Regions from separate parts of the Candidatus Kaistella beijingensis genome, predicted to be linked through region 3. Evidence: riboswitches for the same ligand, from Rfam matches in the RefSeq annotation. Region 3 holds a riboswitch; each other region holds the start of a gene.

Region 1 (6,522 bases), 320 kb from region 3:
ACTCTTCCAACTGATGCGAAAATTGCCTAAAGGAAGAAAAAATTTTCTGATGGCTTCTACACGCCAAATTGTTTCAGAATTTATGCAGTCTGGTTACGAAATTTTGGAAAAATATTCTCGTGGTAGTCTATACAATGATTATCGCACTCCAAAAAACTATTGTTTTGATGATCTTGGTAGCGAATCTGCCTCCAAATATTTCGGCAACGACTGCAATGTAATGGCGGAAATTCTCCTAACGCGCTACGATATTTTCAAGGAAAAAGGAATCATAACTCATCTCACCACAAATCTTACCGCCGGAGAAATAGAGTTGATCTACGGGAATCGTCTTCGCTCCAGAATGAGGGAGATGTTTAATCTTTTTGGGTATGATGAAAGCTCGGGTGATAAGCGGAGATGAAGTGAAGTATTTCCTGAGGTTCTTACTCCGAAAACACCACTTTTCCTCCTTCAAATTTCACTTTTCTTGCCAACGACATGGTCTTCTCATTAGCGAATAAACTTGCATCAAAATTTCTTCTCAGAAGTTCATTGTGCAGACTGCTCAAATACGCCGCTCTTGCATTTCCCCAGCCTTGATTTCCAACCTCAAGGTTGAAGCGTTCAGTCAGCTCCTGATTGGTGAGTTTTGCTAAAATTTCTGCGTATTTGTAGTTTTGATTTTCCATTTTATTTTCTTTTTTGCAATTTCTTTTTTTTCGTCGCAGTCATTTTTTTGGTCCGCAACTTTCTGAGTTTTTTCAAAGGGTTTTAAACCCGGTATAAATCTTTCTTTTACGGCATTTTCATTATCAGTATTTAACAAAAATTCTAAATCATCTTTGGAGCATTCACTTAACATTATGACGATCCCATCAGTTAATCGAATGGTAGCCTTATTTCCTGTGTTGGTAAATTTCATGAGTTTTTTAATATATTTTTTTTAAAATTTTCTTTTAAACTGTTCGTTTAGGCTTCATTTTCAATATCTGTTGAGCCACCATTGTTGCAAAAGATCATTATACCCTGTGTTTTTGCCATTGATCATTTGGTTATAAAGATTAACTTTTATTGTATCCTGCAATACGTTAAATTCTTTAATTCGCTTGTTATTCTGTAGCCATTCTTTGGCCAAATCGAAATACGGATTCCAATATTCCCTGTCTGTCCGTTCGTTATAAAATGATAATTTTTCGGCCATTGGCTTCTTTTCAAATTCCTTTCTTAATAGATCAGAATGGGTTGTTAAACATACATCGGGATAGGAATATGAAGATTCTGTCAAGGCAAGTGCGAGTTCATAATCAGGATCATCACCGCCCTTGAATTCTAATTTTTTGTGGAAATTTTTTAGTTCCCGGTCAAACCTCCTGTCGCATAAATAAATGTAAACTTCCTTTACTTTTTGTTTCAAAATAATGCTTTTCATCTTATTAATAGTCTTCTCACGCTCCATTTCAAAATCTTCTGCAATGAAATTTTGGGTAGGATTTTGAAGACAGTGATTGATTCGGGTCATCATGTTTTCAATGGTTTTCTTACTGAAGAACTTTATATAATCTTCTTCCCACCAATGATGTTTTTCTTGATGTACCAGTTCCACTAACTGTCTTCTTGTAGCCCCATTCGTAAACCAATTGGGATCCTGTATTTCCGTCTTCCATATCCTTTGTCCGGTGGCTATTTGCAGGTGTATAAAAACAACCCTGTTAATGAAATTCTTAATAATCCAACAGTTTTCTTCATTGGTGAAATCTACATCCTCACTGAAAAAGTCTCCCTTAATAACACTAAATGGATATAGTACTTCGAATTCCACAAAATGCTTTTTGTGATAGGTGACCTTGGCAACTAAAAACTGTCCGAACATCCATTGTACAAATATTTTTTCCATTGTTTTGACTATTATTGATTTTCGCTATTTCGTTCTTCCCACCATTCCTGAAGATATTCGTTGTATCCTGTATTTCTTCCAGTTATCATTTCGATATAAAGATTCATTTTTCGGTCTTCGGGTAAATTCAAAAACTCATTGTATTTCATAGTTTCCGCAAAACCGTCCAAATCAATTTCATCCATTTTTCCCATCAATAGAAAATTCTTTACAAATGATGCCGGATATTGCGCACGATATTCAAATTTGCCTTCTCTCAAAAGTGACCTAAGCATTTGGTCAATTTGTCTGCGGAGATGGACGCTGATGTGTTGAGGTTCAAAATGTCTTAGCATCCAATAGGCAAGACGTTTTCTGTGTAACTTTTCAATCTTAACCCTGCTTTTTTTTCCTTTGAACTTCTTGACAGCCTTTTCGAAATTTTCTTTGAATCTGATTGTATCGCCATTACCATAAATGAAATCAAAAGCGTAGAAAAGTCCAGTCATCAGGTCATAAACGGTTTGTGTTTTTTCAAGTAAATTGAAACCTTCTTCTCTATAAAATTCTACGGTCAAACCGTTGAAAGGACACAGAAATTGCAGTTCTATGTAGCGGTCGTCATCCGACTGATTGACGGCGTAACATTCTTCCGTTTCGCGCCAATAGCCGCTTAATGTCATTCGGTAAACCTGTTGTGTTTTGTTGATATTTTCTGTCATTATTATAAATTAATTGTTGATGAGAAATTCCTGTGATAAAAACCAACTGTATTTGCTTTTTTGATTGTTGATGATGTGCTGTGCAAGCAATTCAATTCTTTGTTCTTCGGATTTTGTAAGATATTCTTTCAGTAAATTTTCAAGTGATGCAAATGGAGGTGGTTCGGGTTGATTTTGCATCAAGGAAGAAAGATTCAGTTCCACACATTTTCCATTCAAAGCAAAATAAGTGTTGAGAAAAATAAAAATCTGCGTTCCGTAATCGTCTTGCATTGAATCATTTCCACAAAGTTCACTGAAGTGTGTCCGGAGAAAAACCCGCATCAATTCATCTCGGTTTCGTGCATAATCTTCAGATTTATGATTGTTAAAAGTGTTCAGATTATGAAGTAACTGATGAAAATCCGATTTGATCAACTGCTTTTTATTTTCCATCAATTGTGAAATTTTGAAACAGTCGAAAAGAAGTCTTTCAGCATTTTCTTTTTGTTGATCTTCGTTCCATTCTTCTTGATCCAAAGATGAAGCGCAGAGCGTTAATCCTGCATAAGGTGAAATTATTTTAACTTCCACCAAATGAGAAAGTCCGATATTGACGTTCCCGATGAGATGATGCTCCTCTTTTTTCACATAAATAATGCAGTCTTTCATAGGATTTTGTTTTAAAAAATCATTACAAAAATCATCAGGAAACCGCAGAAACATAAGGAAAATAACCTTTTTTTGGCAGGTCTGCCCTCATTCTTTACCACCGTGGAAGGTTAACTCTCGGTTGGTGTTCCGTCTTGGCGGAATCTCCTGATGATTACGTTGCAAAGATAAAGTGAAAATCCTTTTTTTGAAATATTGCAAGGTTACAAAGATAGTTACATTACGAAAAAAGTTTGGATTGTGCAAGGTGTTTTTCTTGTTTGTCAATTTTTATGCGGCAATTTGCAAAACATGTTGTTGATCTGACAATTGTTCATTTGCACAGCTTTCTTCTTCATTTTCTTGATAGTCATTAATAAAGTGCTTGATAAACTCATTTAATGATACTGATGTTTGTGACATCATCGAAGACGAAACATACAAGAAAAGGTCGTTTGTAAAAGAATCTAATTCTTCTTTAGATTTTAGAACTTCATTAATTTTGATTTTGTTTTCTGGGCTCAATTTTTCAATGAATCCAGTGAAACGAAAATACAAGTTTGTTATCTCACTTATGGTAAAAATAAAATTCGGTCTTCGCTTGTAGAAACCACTTTTAGCGGGATTAAACACATTGCTTGCTGTTCTGAATTTTAGCGTATTGCTTTGTCTTTTGCTCATAAAAGTAAATTTTGTGGTTAAATTTATTTTTATCAGCAGGAAAAAAGTAATGGGATGTTACCTTATATTTTGGCGGTTGCCCTCATACTTTACCACCGTGGATTTTGGATCTCTCGGTTGGCGTTCCGTCTTTGCGGAATCTCCTGATGATTGTTCTTGTTTTCTATTGCAAAGTAAAACAGATATTGTGCAGCAGAATTGCACTACAAAAATATTATTTGAAATAATGGTTGTGCTGATCTGAAACCCTCAGTTTCAAAGCGTCCACCAATGATTGTGGCTCCAAAATTTTAATTCGCTCTCCATAGGAAAGGAGCAAAGTCTCTAATTCCTGATTGTGTTTTACATTAAGTGTAAGAATATTATCTTTTATTTTTTGTGAACCATGCATCGGTTTAGTTACAATATATGGAGCAACTTGATCGCTTAACTCGATGATTACTTTTATAGGTTTTTTGCTTAAATCATTTGTTACGCCTATTATATCTTCGAAATATTCTTCGAAATCTACGGTAGATTCACAATATGGATGTTTAGACGGTGAAAGTTTTTTAATCCTGTCCAATGCAAGGTTTTGAATGCTTTTAAATTCGTGATTTTCACCAAATACAAACCATCGGTTGTTGTATTGTTTCAGATATTGGGGTGAAAAGATGATATGGATTGGCTTTTCGCTTCTGAAACTTTTATAGGATACTTTCAGTGCATTTTTGTTAAGTATCGATTGATAAAGAGGACTTAAAAACTCGGTTCCTACAAGGAATTCATTTTCTTCGAAACTTATAATTTTTCGCTCAGAGTGCTGCAAATCAAGGCCCGAGTTTATTTTAGCCGAAATAGAATCTACCCAATCGAAACCGGGCAAATTTTTCATCCTGTTCAAGATTTGAAGTGCTTCATTCAAACTCTCCATTTCTTTAGTGGAAAGTGGCTTTTTAAGAATTGAAAAATCAGGATCTTCATATTGATAATATACTTTTTTGCCGTCGGGAACCGAAATAATTGGAGCGTCGTATCCAGCCAAACTTCTCATGAATTTAATGTCATCCAGAATTGTTCTTCTTGAAACAGTGACTTCATACCCAAAATGTTCAGAAAGTTTTTCACCGCAAATTTTGATCAAATCACTAATGAAGAATTTCCTGTATGGATTTGAAAAACAGGAATCCAGAATCTTGTATCGTAAAACCGCATTTTTATTGGTTGCCATGGATTAGGATTTTTTGCCCAAGTGTTCTGTAAAGTTAATTATTTTTGTGCAGATATACCGCACAGGAGTTTTGTAAATTTGGAAGATTATGATTTGTATATCTCCAATTTTACTAAAACACTTTCATTCCGTATATTTACAGTTTTAAGTTTTTTCAAAAATGAGTTATAATCTTGGATTTACAGCGGGGGCATTGCTTTATAGTGAGGCAAAAATTTACGTGGAGAACATTTCCGATTTCACTGATTTTCTTGATGGAACAGAAAATGTGAATCAATTGGTTATCCCCACCAATTCTGAATCTTCCAAGAAAAGAATTAAAAGCGAACTCGATAAAAGACTGAAAAATTTACAAATCCATTATCTTCACGCATTCCAATCACTTTCGGTTGTAGATCAAAAAATTATTTTGTTTTTAGCCATTTGTAAAACTTACACCATAATTGCTGAATTTGCTTTGGAAGTCGTTTATCAGAAATGGAAAACTTTCGATTATGATTTGCAGACTTATGATTTTCAATATTTTTTATCTCAAAAGTTAAGTGTTGAGGAAATTGATAAAATCTCTGAGAACACAAGATATAAACTTTCGCAGGTTGCCATAAAAATTTTTAAGGAAGTGGGAATTTATAGTAAAGAAAAAATTATTGCAGTTGAGCCATCATATGATTTAATGAGAATCATTTCCGAAAATAATGAGCAATGGTTCTTAAACTGTCTGATGTTGAACAGTCAAATTCTAAAATAATTCATGCCAAATAATATCAACGATAAAATTTTTTCGCTTCTTTCCGAAGAAGAATTTAAGGATCCCGATACAGGTTTGCTTTTCTTTCCTGTATATATCTATACCTATAATCCCGAAAAGGAATTTCAGATTAGAGAAGAAATAAAGGAACTTGACCGTAAATTACAGCGTCCATCAAATAACCTCAATTGTCTTGTGTTGAACATTTATAACGAGTTTATAGATTATTTGAAGCACAATATATTTATGGGCAGCAGTCTTTTGGAACAAATTTTTGAACTGGAAGAAATTGATGAGGAAAACGCATTAGACTTTATCGCTGAAAAAGCGCAGGAAAAAAATGATAATGATGCGGTTGAAAAAGGATTTATCAATCATATAGGCGAGAAACTCAAAGCTTATTTTGACGAGAAATCTCCCGATCGAGTGTACCTCTTACTTTACGGATTCGGATCCATTTTTCCATATCTGCGGCTTTCCGAATTTTTGAAAAAGACGGAAGAATATGTGAGAAATTATAAATTAATTGCATTTTATCCCGGCGAACTCAAGAATGATCACTATTCACTTTTCGGTATTTTTGGAGATGAAAATGTGTACAGAGCCAATCACCTAAACCAACTGATATCACAATAAATTAGAATCGAATGAAGTTACAATCTATTTACTTAAAAGA
Region 2 (6,522 bases), 730 kb from region 3:
TTTTGGAAATGATGCTGTAATGATGCTTCGAGAACCTCAGCATGACAAAACTAAAAATCCAAACGAAATCACATTTTTAATCGGTCCTGAAGGAGATTTTTCGGATAAAGAAATCCAACTTTTGGCGGATAAAGGAATTAAAGCAGTCTCGCTTGGGAACCAGCGATTGCGAACGGAAACTGCGGGAATTTTTGTGGCGGCTTGGAATTACTTTCAAACAATTAGCTAATTTTTTTGCCACGAATACACCAATGTATTTATTCGTGCATTCGCGGCACTACAAATTCTAGTCAAATTTTTTCCGTTCCCGCAGATATTTTTCCAAAATCTCTTCCCCGCTTCTGATGGAATTTACCGCCCATCGAACCTTCATTTTCCACAATTTTTCTTCCGAAAGTTTGTAGTCGATATTAGATTTGATAAGTTTCTGTTTGAGTTCATAAACACAAATCGCAGCTGCAACCGAAACATTAAAACTTTTTGTAAATCCATACATCGGAATGGCTAAAGTTTCATCCGCAAAATCTAAAATTTCATCGGTAACTCCTTCCAGTTCGGTTCCGAAAACCAAAGCGACGGGTTCATTCATTTGATAATCGGGAAGCATCGTTGCGTTGTTTTCAGGTGAAACTGCTAGAATCTTGTAGCCTCGGTTTTTGATTTCCTTCAAAGAATCTAAATGATGGGGAAGTTTTTCTACTTCCACCCAATTTTCTGCACCTTTTGTCACGCGCAAATTTGGGTTGAAAACATTATCGCTTTCCATCGCCACAATTTTGTGGAAACCGCATGCTTCAACGGAACGCACAATTGCAGCCGCATTCCGGAACTGATACACATCTTCCATCACCGGTAAAACGAAATCGGAACTTTCTGCCGCGAAATGTTCAATTTTTCGCAAACGTTCGTCGGTTAGGAACTGTTTGAGGTATTCGAAGGTTTCGCGATTTTTCATGGCCCAAAAATAAGGGAAATTAAGCTGCTGCAAAAATCAAACTCTAAAACCGCAAAAGTCACAAAAGTTCTGTGTGTTTTTCCATAATTTTTTTTTAAAAAAACTTGAGAAGTAAACAAAGGAACAATTAAAGATTTTTGGTGGCGCGAGCGAAGCGAGCGCCGAAAAGTGTAAAATTTTTGTGTTTAGAAGACAATAACTTCAGTTTCATAACGAAACCCGCGATAGGGATTGCAGCGGAAATCCCACAGTAAGCGTCGGAAAATTTTGAGTGTTGGTAGTAAGCGGCTGCACGAGGAATTGCAGCGGAAAGCCCGCTTTTTTAAATTTTTTGCTGTGGCAAAAGCGTGGGGAAATTTAAAAAAATCGCCCAATAATTATGATTTTCAAGTTTCTATTAAAAAGTTTAATTTTAAGGCATGAAATTGCCAACCAGAACTCGAATATTCCTAATCAAGCAATTGCATTGGACCAAAAAGTAAAATGAAAATCTTCAAATGAAACGAAAAGTACTCCTCATCTACACCGGCGGAACAATCGGGATGGAAAAAGATTATGAATCAGGAAGTTTGGTTCCTTTTGATTTCTCGAATATCTTCAAGAAAATTCCGGAAATGAAATTGATTGAGTGTGAAGTTTCGGTTCATCCCTTCAAAAAGCCGCTCGATTCTTCGGATATGGGTCCAAATGAGTGGAAAATTATCGCCAACTACATCGGCAAAAATTATGAGAAATATGACGGATTCCTGATTCTTCACGGAACTGATACGATGTCTTACACCGCATCTGCATTGAGTTTCATGTTAAAAAATTTGAGAAAACCCGTGATTCTTACAGGTTCGCAATTGCCGATTGGAGATTTGAGGACGGATGCAAAGGAAAATCTTTTGACAAGTCTTTATTATGCAAGTTTGTACGAAAATGATGAAGCGGTCATTCAAGAAGTTGCGGTTTATTTTGAATATAAATTGTTGCGTGGGAATAGAACTTTGAAGTATTCCGCGGAATATTTTGATGCATATCGATCGCCAAATTATCCGGTTTTAGGACAATCGGGAGTTCATCTGAAAGTGGAAAAGGATTTGTTGTTAAGACCGAAAACTGACGCTGAATTTACGGTAGACGACCATATTTCGCGGGATGTTTTGTTTTGGCGAATTTTCCCGGGAATGCATTTGGATCATTTTTCAGAAATTCCGAATATGAAGGTTTTGATTTTGCAGGTTTTTGGTTCTGGAACTATTTTTAATACTGAAAAGACACAGCAAATTTTAAAGTTTCTGCGTGAAAGAGGTACTGAAATAGTGGTGGTTTCGCAATGTGTTTCGGGTGGAATCTCTTTTGGAAAATACTCCAATTCCAATATTTTCAACACAATCGGTGCAATTAGCGGACATGATATCACGGCTGAAAGTGCGATAACCAAAGCGATGCATCTTTTGGAAAATCCTAATTACGAAGGAAGTTTTTCAGAGAATTTTTCTAAAAGTCTTTGCGGGGAAGTAACAGAATGAGAACTTTTGTTTGAGGTTTTGAGGGTGGGAATATAATCCTGAAAATCTTGATTTAAAATAATTGTCGTTAAAAATATATAAACGTACATAACTCCAAGAAAACACTTTTGTTATTCACCAAAAAAGACTATTTTTGCAGTCTTCAATTAGAGAGGTGTCCGAGTGGTTGAAGGAGCCAGCCTGGAAAGTTGGTATACGGGTAACTGTATCGAGGGTTCGAATCCCTTCCTCTCTGCTATTATTGACTGTAATCCACTGTTTTTCAGTGGATTATTTATTTAAACAGGTTCGCTTACCCCACCAATTCCCATTTTTTCCCATAAGTAATCATTAACAATCTTAAAAATACTTTTAATCTCTGATAATTGTGTTTCTACATGTTAATTGTTTTGAGACAAATTCTTTAGACTCATTTCAAGCCTTTTAATAAAAATCAAAATTGAAAAATTTTATGCCTATTTCTCTAATTTTCATCAATTCTTACAAAGGTTTTTAATTCATTTACATATGTAATTCGCCCAGTTAAACCGAAAATTATATTTTCCTCATTACTTATTGGAGACTTGTTAAACCGCTTTTTAAACACTATATCAAGGGCATATAAATATAATCCTTGACGATGCACCCCGTAGATTGCTTTTTGGCTGTTATAGGCATTCACAAGCTCCAAATTCGTGTAATTTTCAAATCTTTCAATATAATTTATGATTTCGGCTTTGTCGCCTTGTCTTTGCGTGTATACGTGTTTCATGTGTTTGTTTATTTGTGCTAAAGCAGGTGTGGAATAAATGGATTTTTGAACTTCCGAATCTTTTATTTTGTTATAAAAATTTTCTTTGTTCTTTGATGTGATAATGTCTTGTGGAATTCCTATTTTTAGAAACCAATTATACTTATTGATGATAATTCTCTCAACATGATAATAGGAAAGAAATTTAGATTCTTCCGCTTCTGTTAAGAATTCGCTGCGATAACTTTTGATTATTATATCTGCATAAAGTTGATTGTGTTTCAACTTTTGGTAGGGAAACTCTGATAAGTAATGGCTGTTTTGCCTGGTTGTAAATGTAAATCTCAGAAATGCTGGAACTTCAACTTTGTCAACTTCCAATAGGTTTTTCAAATCTTCAACTTCACAAACAGTAAATTCTTTGTAATCAATCCTGCAATAATCCAAATGAGGATGATACAAAATCTTAAAAATTTTGTCAGAAGTGTTATTTAACGGTAATGTGCAAAAGAATTTTTGATAAAGTTTGGATAACATAATTTTCTTATTTTAAGTTTAATAAGCCCATCGTAAACCACCGTGGAATGTTAAATCTCGGTTGGTGAATCATTTGATTCGTCTTGATGACATCGCAAATATAATAACTTTATTTGAAATCTTTTTGTATTTCTGAAACCTTTTCAAGTCCACTTCCGGATGCAGCGGTTTTCCATTTTCAATATGCTCATAAAGTTCGCGAGAAAAATAGCATCCATTCAAAATCCCTCTTGCGCCCAAACCGTTGAAAACGTAGAAATTTTCATGCTTTGGATGTCTTCCTATAATTGGTCTTCGATCTTTTACGGTTGGCCGAAAGCCAAATTCTATTTCTTCCACTTCAAAATCGTGGGGATAGAATTCGCACAGTCCGTTAATGAGCTGCTCTTTTGCAGAATCGTCAATCTTATGGTGAAGTTGGTCACGGTCGTAAGTTCCGCCGTAATAGTAAGAATTATTTTTTAGTGGAAATAAAAAGTGCTTTTTCTTTAGTGTTAATTGAAACGGAAGTGGTCTTGAAAGTTTAACTTTCAGATGATGCCCTTTATTGGGAACAACTGGAATTTCGGAAAAATAAGGATTTTCCTTCACACCCATTCCTTCACAGAATACAATGTTTTTAAACTGAAAATCTTTGTATAAATGTTCCTGAAGTTTTGAATAATGGAACCTTTCTTGAATAAGAAGCTTATTTTCTGTCAAATATTCATTAAAGTCGCTAAAAAAATCAGCTACATTTAAACGTGCAGATTCATTGACGACACCACTTTGAAACCTGTTTTTTACGGTATCTAAATCTTTAAAATACTTATTTAGAAACAACTTTAAGTCCTGGTGTTCGGCTTTCTTTAACCAAAGTTCTTTCTCTTTTTCGTCATGAAATATGCGATGGATATTTTCTTGGATTAAATAGTTTTGACCAGTGTAGTTTTCAATTTCACTCAATGTTTTTTTTAATAGATCTATTTGCTCTTCTGCCAACCAAAAAGTAGTGAACTTCTTCAAAACGACTGGATTAATGATTCCTGCCGAAACTTGAGAAGCACTTTTTCTATCATCGGAAAAAATCACAAATGATTTATTATTCATAATAAGTTGGTGTGCAAAGAAAAACCCCGCATAACCGCCACCAACAATAATGTAATCTACATTTCTCATCGCATAATTTAATCAAAAAAAACCTGAGTAAAGGTACTCAGGTTTTCTATAATTTTCAAATGAAATTTTAGTAATTCCACATATCGTTTTCCATTTGCAGGATTTGCGCTTTCAGCCTTTCGCTTTCCTCCAACTGTGAATCTGCGTCACGAGGAATATAATCCTTTATTACCCCGTTTCCTAAACCATTATCTGTTTTGTAGATGACAGTAGAAAATCTTCTTGCATTCAATAAATCATCAAAAGTAATATCAGAGGACAAGTTTTTATTGTTGAAAGCTACAGAGTTTGCAAGAACTTCACGAGCATCTGGATAATACACCCAGAACAAATCGATTAATTCATCTTTAGCTGCCAAAGGTTGTCCATCTGGTCCGTATTGTCCCATTGTAGAAGGATCTTGCCCCATTGCTGCAATTCCCAAAAGTCTGTATTTCATTTGGCTGTCTCTTCTATCGATATACCACATTCCTTTGATTTTCAAAACCTTTACGTTTTCAGTTTTGGTTTCGTACACGTTGGTAAATTCTTTCTTTTCTTCATCTGTCAATTTTCCCGCTTCATTCAACCGATCGATTCCGGCGTCGCTCATTACTTCATTCTTGATTCTTGCCTGAATTGCGTCTGGACTTAATCTTGTAGTAAAAAGTTCATCATCATAAACTTCCTTAATTCTTCCATCGTTAATTGCATCGAAAAGAATTTGATATAAAGATTTATTTTGAGAAACTAAACCATCCTCGTTATGATAAAAAGGTTGATTAATTTTATCATTCATATCAATAATCTCCCAAACCACTGTACTTTTTAAGATATCATGATCTTCGATGAAACCATATTTAAGCGGAGTAACTTTGGTAGAAACCATCGAATCGCCCTGTTTCATCATTCCCATTTCTCTATATTTTCTAAAGGATTCTGGTGATTTCGCATTCAAAATCGACATAGAGGTAATTGGGGTGTCATCTACTGCCGCACCTTGTGCAGGAGTTTCAACCACGGGAGCTTCAACAACAGGAGCTTCAGGTTTTGGAGCTACAGCAGTTGTTTTTGCTTTTGCTTTTCTTTTCGGTTTCCTTTTGGTTTGAGCTTGTGCTGAAAAAAAGCTCAAAGCCATAATTAATAATATGAATTTTTTCATTGCAATTTTTTTATACTAATGACAGATAAAATATCAAATCAATAACGTAATTATTGTACGTTTATTATCACCGGCGGAATTTGTTTCAGAGCTTGTCCACCTAGACCTGTTGCAGTTGCGGAAATATTAAATACGGCAGCAATATCACCAGACCTTAAGTTTTTAGTTAAAGCAGCTACAGAAGCCATAGAATTTCCTGTAACCATCATTGCAGCCCTACCTGGAACTTTAAACATAAAGCTGTTAACTGTAAAGCTAACCGGGAAATCGAAATCCGGCATTGCTACAGCCACTTTTTGATTAGGTATTGAGCTTGCAGGCATTGAAACAACATTTTTACCCTGAACTTGACCTTGTGGTGGTGGAACATTTTTAACTCTGAAATCGAAAGATTGTGAAATGGTACCTCCCTTGGGATCACGACCAGAAATTGTAAGTTTTACTACATTTCCAGCTCCTGGAGAAACGATCCATTTTCCACCGCTTC
Region 3 (6,522 bases):
CGAGAAAATCTATCACCTCTACATTTATCAGCTGAATTTTTTGGTCGCGCTAAAAAACTTGGCGGAAAGACAAATCGAAATCGGTAAAAACAAATACCTGAAAACCGAAAGCGAAATCAATCCCAACCAAAAATTCATCAACAACCAAATTCTCAATAAAATTGAGGAAAATGAGGAGAGACTTTCCTTCACCTCAAAACATCAGGAATTGAAATGGGACCAACACGATGACTTATTGGTAAAGACTTTTCAGCGAATGACCGCCGGAAAACGTTATCAGGATTTCATGAAGGAAGATGGGTATTCTTTTGAAGAAGACCAAAAATTTATCGGCAAACTTTTCTTGAGATATATTGCCGAAAACGAGGATTTCCACGAACATTTGGAAGAAAAGGAAATGAGTTGGGCAGATGATTTTCACATCTCGAACTCCATGATTCAGAAGACGATCGGCTATTTTAAGGAAGATGAACCAAGTCACACTTTAATTAGGATGATTAAAGATGATGAAGACCGCGAATTTGCAGCAAAACTTCTGAGACAGACCCTCAATCATTGGGAAGAAAGCGAAAAGAAACTCGAAGACAAACTTGAAAATTGGGACATGGACCGAATTTCTTTGATGGATAAAATCATCCTCATCGCAGCAATTTCTGAAATTGACTATTTCCCATTAACTCCGGGAAGAGTGATCATCAATGAATACATCGAGATTTCAAAGGTTTTTTCTACCGACCGTTCCAACATTTTCATCAACGGAATTTTAGACAAATACACGAAAGAAATAAACAGAAATTAAAATGAAAAATTTAATTAAAGTATTACCACTTATTGCAGTACTAAGTTTAACGAGCTGCAAAAAAGACCAAAAAGCTGACCAATTAATTGTTGAGGAACAACAAGCGGTTGAAGCTCCTGTTGTGCAAACGCAAGATGAATTAGTAAAAGAAGCACAATCTAAACCATTGACAACTCTGGCTTTATCGGAAGCAAACTTCGATTTTGGAAAATTGAAAAAAGGAGACCACGTTGAACATATTTACGAAGTAACCAACACGGGAACAAATCCTTTAATTATTTCCCAGGTAAAACCGGGATGTGGTTGTACGGTTCCTGATTATACAAAAGATCCGATTCTTCCGGGACAAAAAGGAAAAATCACCTTGAAATTTGACTCTACCAATTTTGATGGCTTGGTGAACAAACAGGCAGAAGTTTATGCAAACGTGGAAAAAGCTCCGATTGTGTTGACTTTTTCTGCCGATATTCAACCAAACTAGTAATTTTAAACCGAATTTTTTTCCCTTCCGTAAAGGGAGAAAAATTCTCTGATAATAAATAAAATAAGTTAAAAATGATTACAATATTTTTACAGGCAGCTCCTGCAGGAGATTCCATGTTGCCGACAATGTTAATGATGGGTGCAATGTTCGTGGGATTTTATTTCCTGATGATCCGTCCACAAATGAAGAAAGCGAAGCAGGAAAAAAACTTCCAGGAATCACTTAAAGTTGGAGCAAGAGTGGTGACCACTTCGGGAATGCACGGAAGAATCGCACAAATCCAAGACGATGGAGTAGTGATTGAAACCCTTTCCGGAAAATTGAAATTTGAAAAGGCGGCAATTTCTCGAGAATTCACGCAGCAAAGATTCCCTGATTCCGCGGATGACAAGAAATAATTTCCTTTAAAATACTTTTAAAAAGCAATCGGTTTCGGTTGCTTTTTTTTGTTTCATTTTTTTAATTTATCACATTCTCGGCTGGATCAGTTTTGCGACCGTTGCGGTCCATCCACATTGATGCGATGCACCGATTCCCATTCCTGTATCGCCGTTGAAATATTCGTAAAACATGATGTAGTTTTTAAAAAATTCATCATGGTTCAACAGTTCATTTCCCCCATTAAAAGGCATGTTTCCATCTTTGTCCTTCATGAAAATCGAACGTAATCGGTAACTCAAATCATCTGCAACAAATTCGAGATTTCTTATTTCGCCACTTCCTGTCGGATAATCTATTTGCAGACTTTCACCATAATAATAATGGAAACGTTGCAGACTTTCAACAATAAGGAAATTAATCGGGAACCAAATCGGTCCGCGCCAATTGCTGTTTCCGCCAAACATTCGGCTGTCACTTTCGGCAGGGGTGTATTTTACGGTAAAATCTTGCCCGTCAACAGAAAATTTGAAAGGTTTGTCTTCGTAAACTTTAGACATAGAGCGAATTCCATAATCGGAAAGAAATTCATTCGGATCACTCATTCTCTTTAAAATCCTTGTAAGACGAGTTTTTCTTAGAACGCTCATCAAATGTTTTCCGCCTTTTCCTTCCACTTCCCAATGCGAAACAAGATTGGCGAGTTCAGGTTTATTTTTCAGAATCCATTCCATTCTAGCGGTGAAATTCGGAAGTTTTTCCAACATCTCGTGTTCCACAATTTCCACAGCAAACATGGGGATTAAACCAACGATACTTCTTAACTTTAAGGAAATAGAATCACCATTGTTTAACTGTAGCAAATCATAAAAAAAACCGTCTTCCTCGTTCCATAAACCGTTTTTAGTTTCCCCAATATTTTCCATGGCTTCTGCAATATACAGATAATGCTCGAAAAATTTAATCGCCATATCTTCGTAAACAGGATTGTAAAGCGCCAATTCCATCGAAATCCGCATCATGTTTAAAGCAAACATTGCCATCCAACTGGTTCCATCGGCTTGTTCCAAATGGTCGCCGTTTTTGAACTGCATATTTCGGTCAAAAGCACCTATGTTATCCAATCCTAAAAATCCGCCACCGAAAACGTTGTTGCCGTTTTTATCTTTTCTATTTACCCACCAAGTAAAATTGAGTAATAGTTTTTGAAAAACGCTTTCTAAAAAAGGAATATCAGGTTTTCCGTTAATTTTTTCATCAATTTTAAAAACTCGGAAAGTTGACCATGCATGAACAGGCGGATTCACGTCGCTGAAATCCCATTCATACGCAGGAAGTTGTCCGTTCGGATGGATATACCACTCTTTTGTCAACAATTTCAATTGATGTTTTGCAAATTCCGAATCAATCAGTGCAAAAGGAACACAATGAAAAGCTAAATCCCAAGTTGCAAACCACGGATATTCCCATTTGTCGGGCATAGAAATAATGTCCTTGTTCTGCATGTGTTCCCACTCGGAATTTCGAACGTAATGGTCGAAATTTCGTGGAGCGACAAATTTTGGGTCGCCTTTCAACCATTTTGAAACATTATAGTGGTAGAATTGCTTATTCCATAAAAGTCCTGCAAATGCCTGTCTTTGAATGTTTTTTTCTTCATCATCTTGGATTTCGCATTGAATTTCTGAATAGAATTCGTCGGATTCTTTTTGTCTTAAACTGAAGATTTCGTCGAAGTCAAAAAACGCATCTTGCATTTCGTGTGGACTTAACCTAAAATCAAAAATTTGACTTTCACCCGCCTCTATTTCCGCATCAATATAAAAACTTGCTTTTGTTCCGAATTTTTCAGGATTAATGGCGTCTTCATCATCTTTAACCAAGAAATTATTGATGCCGTCTTTATAATATTCTGCATCTGTTTCAATATTCGGAATCACTTGAGGATTCGTTTCATTATTGCAGAATAGGGCGGTAGTATTTTGATTTCTTGCGTACAATTTTTTCATGGGAATGGAATCATGTTCAATATCAATAATTCCGTTCACCGAAGATTTTAGTTTTGGAATGTACGTTCCATAACCCCATCTCCAATTATTTCTAAACCAAAGCGTTGGAAGAATCACCAAAGACGCTTTTTTACTACTTCTGTTGAATGCAGTTACCCGAATTAGAAAATCATCGTGGTTGATTTTTGCGTATTCGATGAAGATGTCAAAGTAATTATTGTTGTTAAAAATTCCCGTATCTACAATCTCAAATTCGGGTTCTGATTTGCTTCTTTCAGTATTTTTCTGAATAATTTCATCATAAGGAAACGCTTCAATCGGATATTTGTAAACCATCTTCATATAAGAATGCGACGGCGTATTATCAAGATAATAAAAGATTTCCTTCACATCTTCACCATGATTTCCCTGATAATTGCTCAATCCGAAAAATCGTTCCTTAATCATTTTGTCCTTCTTATTCCAAAATGAAAAGGCAAAACAAAGTCGCTGTTTACTGTCGCAAATTCCTGCAATTCCGTCCTCACTCCATCGATATGCTCTGCTCATTGCCTCGTCATAAGTGGTGTAACCCCATGCATTTCCGTTGTGGCTGTAGTCTTCTCGCACCGTTCCCCATTGTCTGTTGCTCACATAAGGACCCCATTTTTTCCAATTTTCATCGTGCAGTCTTTCCTTTTCCGACATCATATTTTTTGATTTTCTCATACGAAAGTATGAAATATTATTTTTTTCAAAATATTGGGAAATTCGAAATTTGTTCTATATTTGCAGTCAGATTTGTTCATTTACATATTGAAAATGTTATCAAGAAAGGTGGAGAGACTAGACTCTGTGAAACCTTGGCAACCCTTCGGAAACGAAGAAGGTGCTACATTCTATTCGCTTTGGCGAAGAAGATAACAGGAACTATTTTTACCACTTTTAGGTAGCATTTTCAATTTTTATTTTTAAAGGAAATTGAAAACTTCGCTACAACATATCACCCTTTATAATTTTGAACTGATTTCAGGCAAAACGCTTGACATTCACTTGTCGTATCAAGTTTTCGGACAGGATTTATTTTCTGCGCCGATTGTTTTGGTGAATCACGCTTTAACAGGAAACTCCAATGTTTCAGGCGAAAATGGATGGTGGAAAACCTTGCTTGGCGAAAACAAAACCATTGATACCAACAAATTCACAGTCATCTGTTTCAATATTCCGGGAAATGGTTTTGATGGAAATTTGCTTGAAAACTATGAGGATTTCAAGTCTAAAGATATTGCGAAAATTTTCTTGGAAGGGTTAAAGTTATTAAAAATTGAAAAACTTCATACCATTATCGGCGGTTCTTTAGGAGGCGCAATTGGTTGGGAAATGTTGGCAGTTCAAAGTGATTTGACGGAAAACTTCATTCCAATTGCTTGCGATTACAAGACTTCGGATTGGCTTCATTCCCAATGTTTAGTTCAAAAATTTTTGCTGACTCAAAAGGAAGAACCAGTTCAAAAAGCCCGAATTCATGCGATGCTTTGTTACAGAACACCCGAATCGTTAAATCTTCGTTTCAAGAATGAAATTGATGAAGAAAGAGAAATTTTAAAATCACACGATTGGCTCAATTTTCATGGGAAATCTTTAAACGAAAGATTTAGTTTAAGTGCTTATCATTTGATGAATCATTTGTTGATAAACATTGATGCACCTCAAGAAGAACTAAAAAATATTAATGCAAACATCCATTTAGTTGCAGTTGATTCTGATTTGTTTTTCCCCGCTTTTGAAATAAAAAAGTGCCATGAAAATTTAATAAAAAACAAATCAAATGCTTTCTACCATGAAATCTATTCCATTCATGGGCACGATGCTTTTTTAATGGAATATGAACAATTAAATGAAATTTTAGGTAAAATAATAACGTAAAAATGAAAAATAGAAACGAAATAAAATTATTGAAAAACAAAGCCATCATCAAATTCGAAGGCAAGGATTTTCTTGGCGAAGTGGGAATTGACGGCAGAATTTTCAAGGCGCTCACATTTGCTAGAATCAGCGTAGGTGTCATTTCTCAGCAGGCGATTGAAAATGGATTGTCAGTTTTGGTGAATGAAACTGATGCGGAAAATGCGGTTAATTGTCTGATTAACGAGTTTGAGAAGGAAAGAAAATCAGGGAAGGTAAGTCAGATTTACAGTATTAATAATGTTTCTGTTCTTGGCTTTGTGGCGAAAGATTTCAATAAGATTTTATCTGAACTCGCCAGAAACAATGTTTTTCCATTAATTCTGAATCAAGTTGCAAGCGAAAACCGAGTAAATATCGTGGTGACTTCTTCACAGGATGAAAAAGCAAGAAACATCATCGAAGCAGAAATATTTGCAAAACCCAAAACGGTCCATTTGGCGATTATCGGACACGGAAATGTTGGAAAAACTTTGATAGAGCAGGTTTTGGAAAGTTCGGAAGAAATCAGAAACCGCAAAAAATTAGATTTAAAAATTGTCGCTGTCGCCAATTCCAAAAAAATTGCGTTGAACAAAGCGGGTTTTACCAAAAATTGGAATGACGAAGTTCTCACCGCAGAAAGACCTTCAAATATTGAAGAACTGATAAATTTCTCCCAACAGAATCAACTCGAAAATATGATTGTTGTTGATAATACTGCCAGTAAAGATTTTGTGAAAAATTATTCTGTTTTGGCAGAAAACGGTTTCGATTTGGTTTCATCCAACAAGATTTTCAACACTTTACCCATTTCTGAATACCGTAATTTTCGACATGTTTTAAATAAGAAAAACAAGAAATATCTTTATGAAACCAATGTTGGAGCAGGTTTGCCGTTAATCGACACTATCAAGCTTTTACATTTA

What was found. A riboswitch is a leader RNA that binds a small molecule or an ion and turns the genes downstream of it on or off. The one in region 3 is predicted to bind S-adenosylmethionine.
Region 1: it holds a riboswitch for S-adenosylmethionine, as region 3 does, so the genes downstream of both, J4771_RS06135 (hypothetical protein) here and J4771_RS07645 (alpha/beta fold hydrolase) in region 3, are expected to answer to the same signal.
Region 2: it holds a riboswitch for S-adenosylmethionine, as region 3 does, so the genes downstream of both, J4771_RS04225 (hypothetical protein) here and J4771_RS07645 (alpha/beta fold hydrolase) in region 3, are expected to answer to the same signal.

Annotation. Positions count from the first base shown of each region.
Region 1 covers NZ_CP071953.1:1,317,621-1,324,142, reverse strand. The annotation lists gene J4771_RS06160 (AAA family ATPase) at 1-403, shown strand, start outside; gene J4771_RS06155 (hypothetical protein) at 426-671, opposite strand; gene J4771_RS06150 (hypothetical protein) at 965-1,876, opposite strand; gene J4771_RS06145 (hypothetical protein) at 1,888-2,577, opposite strand; gene J4771_RS06140 (hypothetical protein) at 2,587-3,228, opposite strand; SAM-I-IV-variant riboswitch at 3,287-3,387, opposite strand; gene J4771_RS06135 (hypothetical protein) at 3,499-3,888, opposite strand; SAM-I-IV-variant riboswitch at 3,944-4,043, opposite strand; gene J4771_RS06130 (helix-turn-helix transcriptional regulator) at 4,103-5,098, opposite strand; gene J4771_RS06125 (BrxA family protein) at 5,259-5,846, shown strand; gene J4771_RS06120 (BREX protein BrxB domain-containing protein) at 5,850-6,482, shown strand; gene brxC (BREX system P-loop protein BrxC) at 6,494-6,522, shown strand, end outside.
Region 2 covers NZ_CP071953.1:908,511-915,032, forward strand. The annotation lists gene J4771_RS04205 (RsmE family RNA methyltransferase) at 1-229, shown strand, start outside; gene J4771_RS04210 (TrmH family RNA methyltransferase) at 287-955, opposite strand; gene J4771_RS04215 (asparaginase) at 1,453-2,469, shown strand; tRNA gene J4771_RS04220 (tRNA-Ser) at 2,618-2,704, shown strand; gene J4771_RS04225 (hypothetical protein) at 2,933-3,736, opposite strand; SAM-I-IV-variant riboswitch at 3,727-3,831, opposite strand; gene J4771_RS04230 (NAD(P)/FAD-dependent oxidoreductase) at 3,806-4,894, opposite strand; gene porN (type IX secretion system ring subunit PorN/GldN) at 4,962-5,840, opposite strand; gene porM (type IX secretion system motor protein PorM/GldM) at 6,086-6,522, opposite strand, start outside.
Region 3 covers NZ_CP071953.1:1,638,913-1,645,434, reverse strand. The annotation lists gene nusB (transcription antitermination factor NusB) at 1-799, shown strand, start outside; gene J4771_RS07660 (DUF1573 domain-containing protein) at 801-1,280, shown strand; gene yajC (preprotein translocase subunit YajC) at 1,355-1,681, shown strand; gene J4771_RS07650 (MGH1-like glycoside hydrolase domain-containing protein) at 1,751-4,360, opposite strand; SAM riboswitch class I at 4,472-4,576, shown strand; gene J4771_RS07645 (alpha/beta fold hydrolase) at 4,631-5,575, shown strand; gene J4771_RS07640 (ACT domain-containing protein) at 5,578-6,522, shown strand, end outside.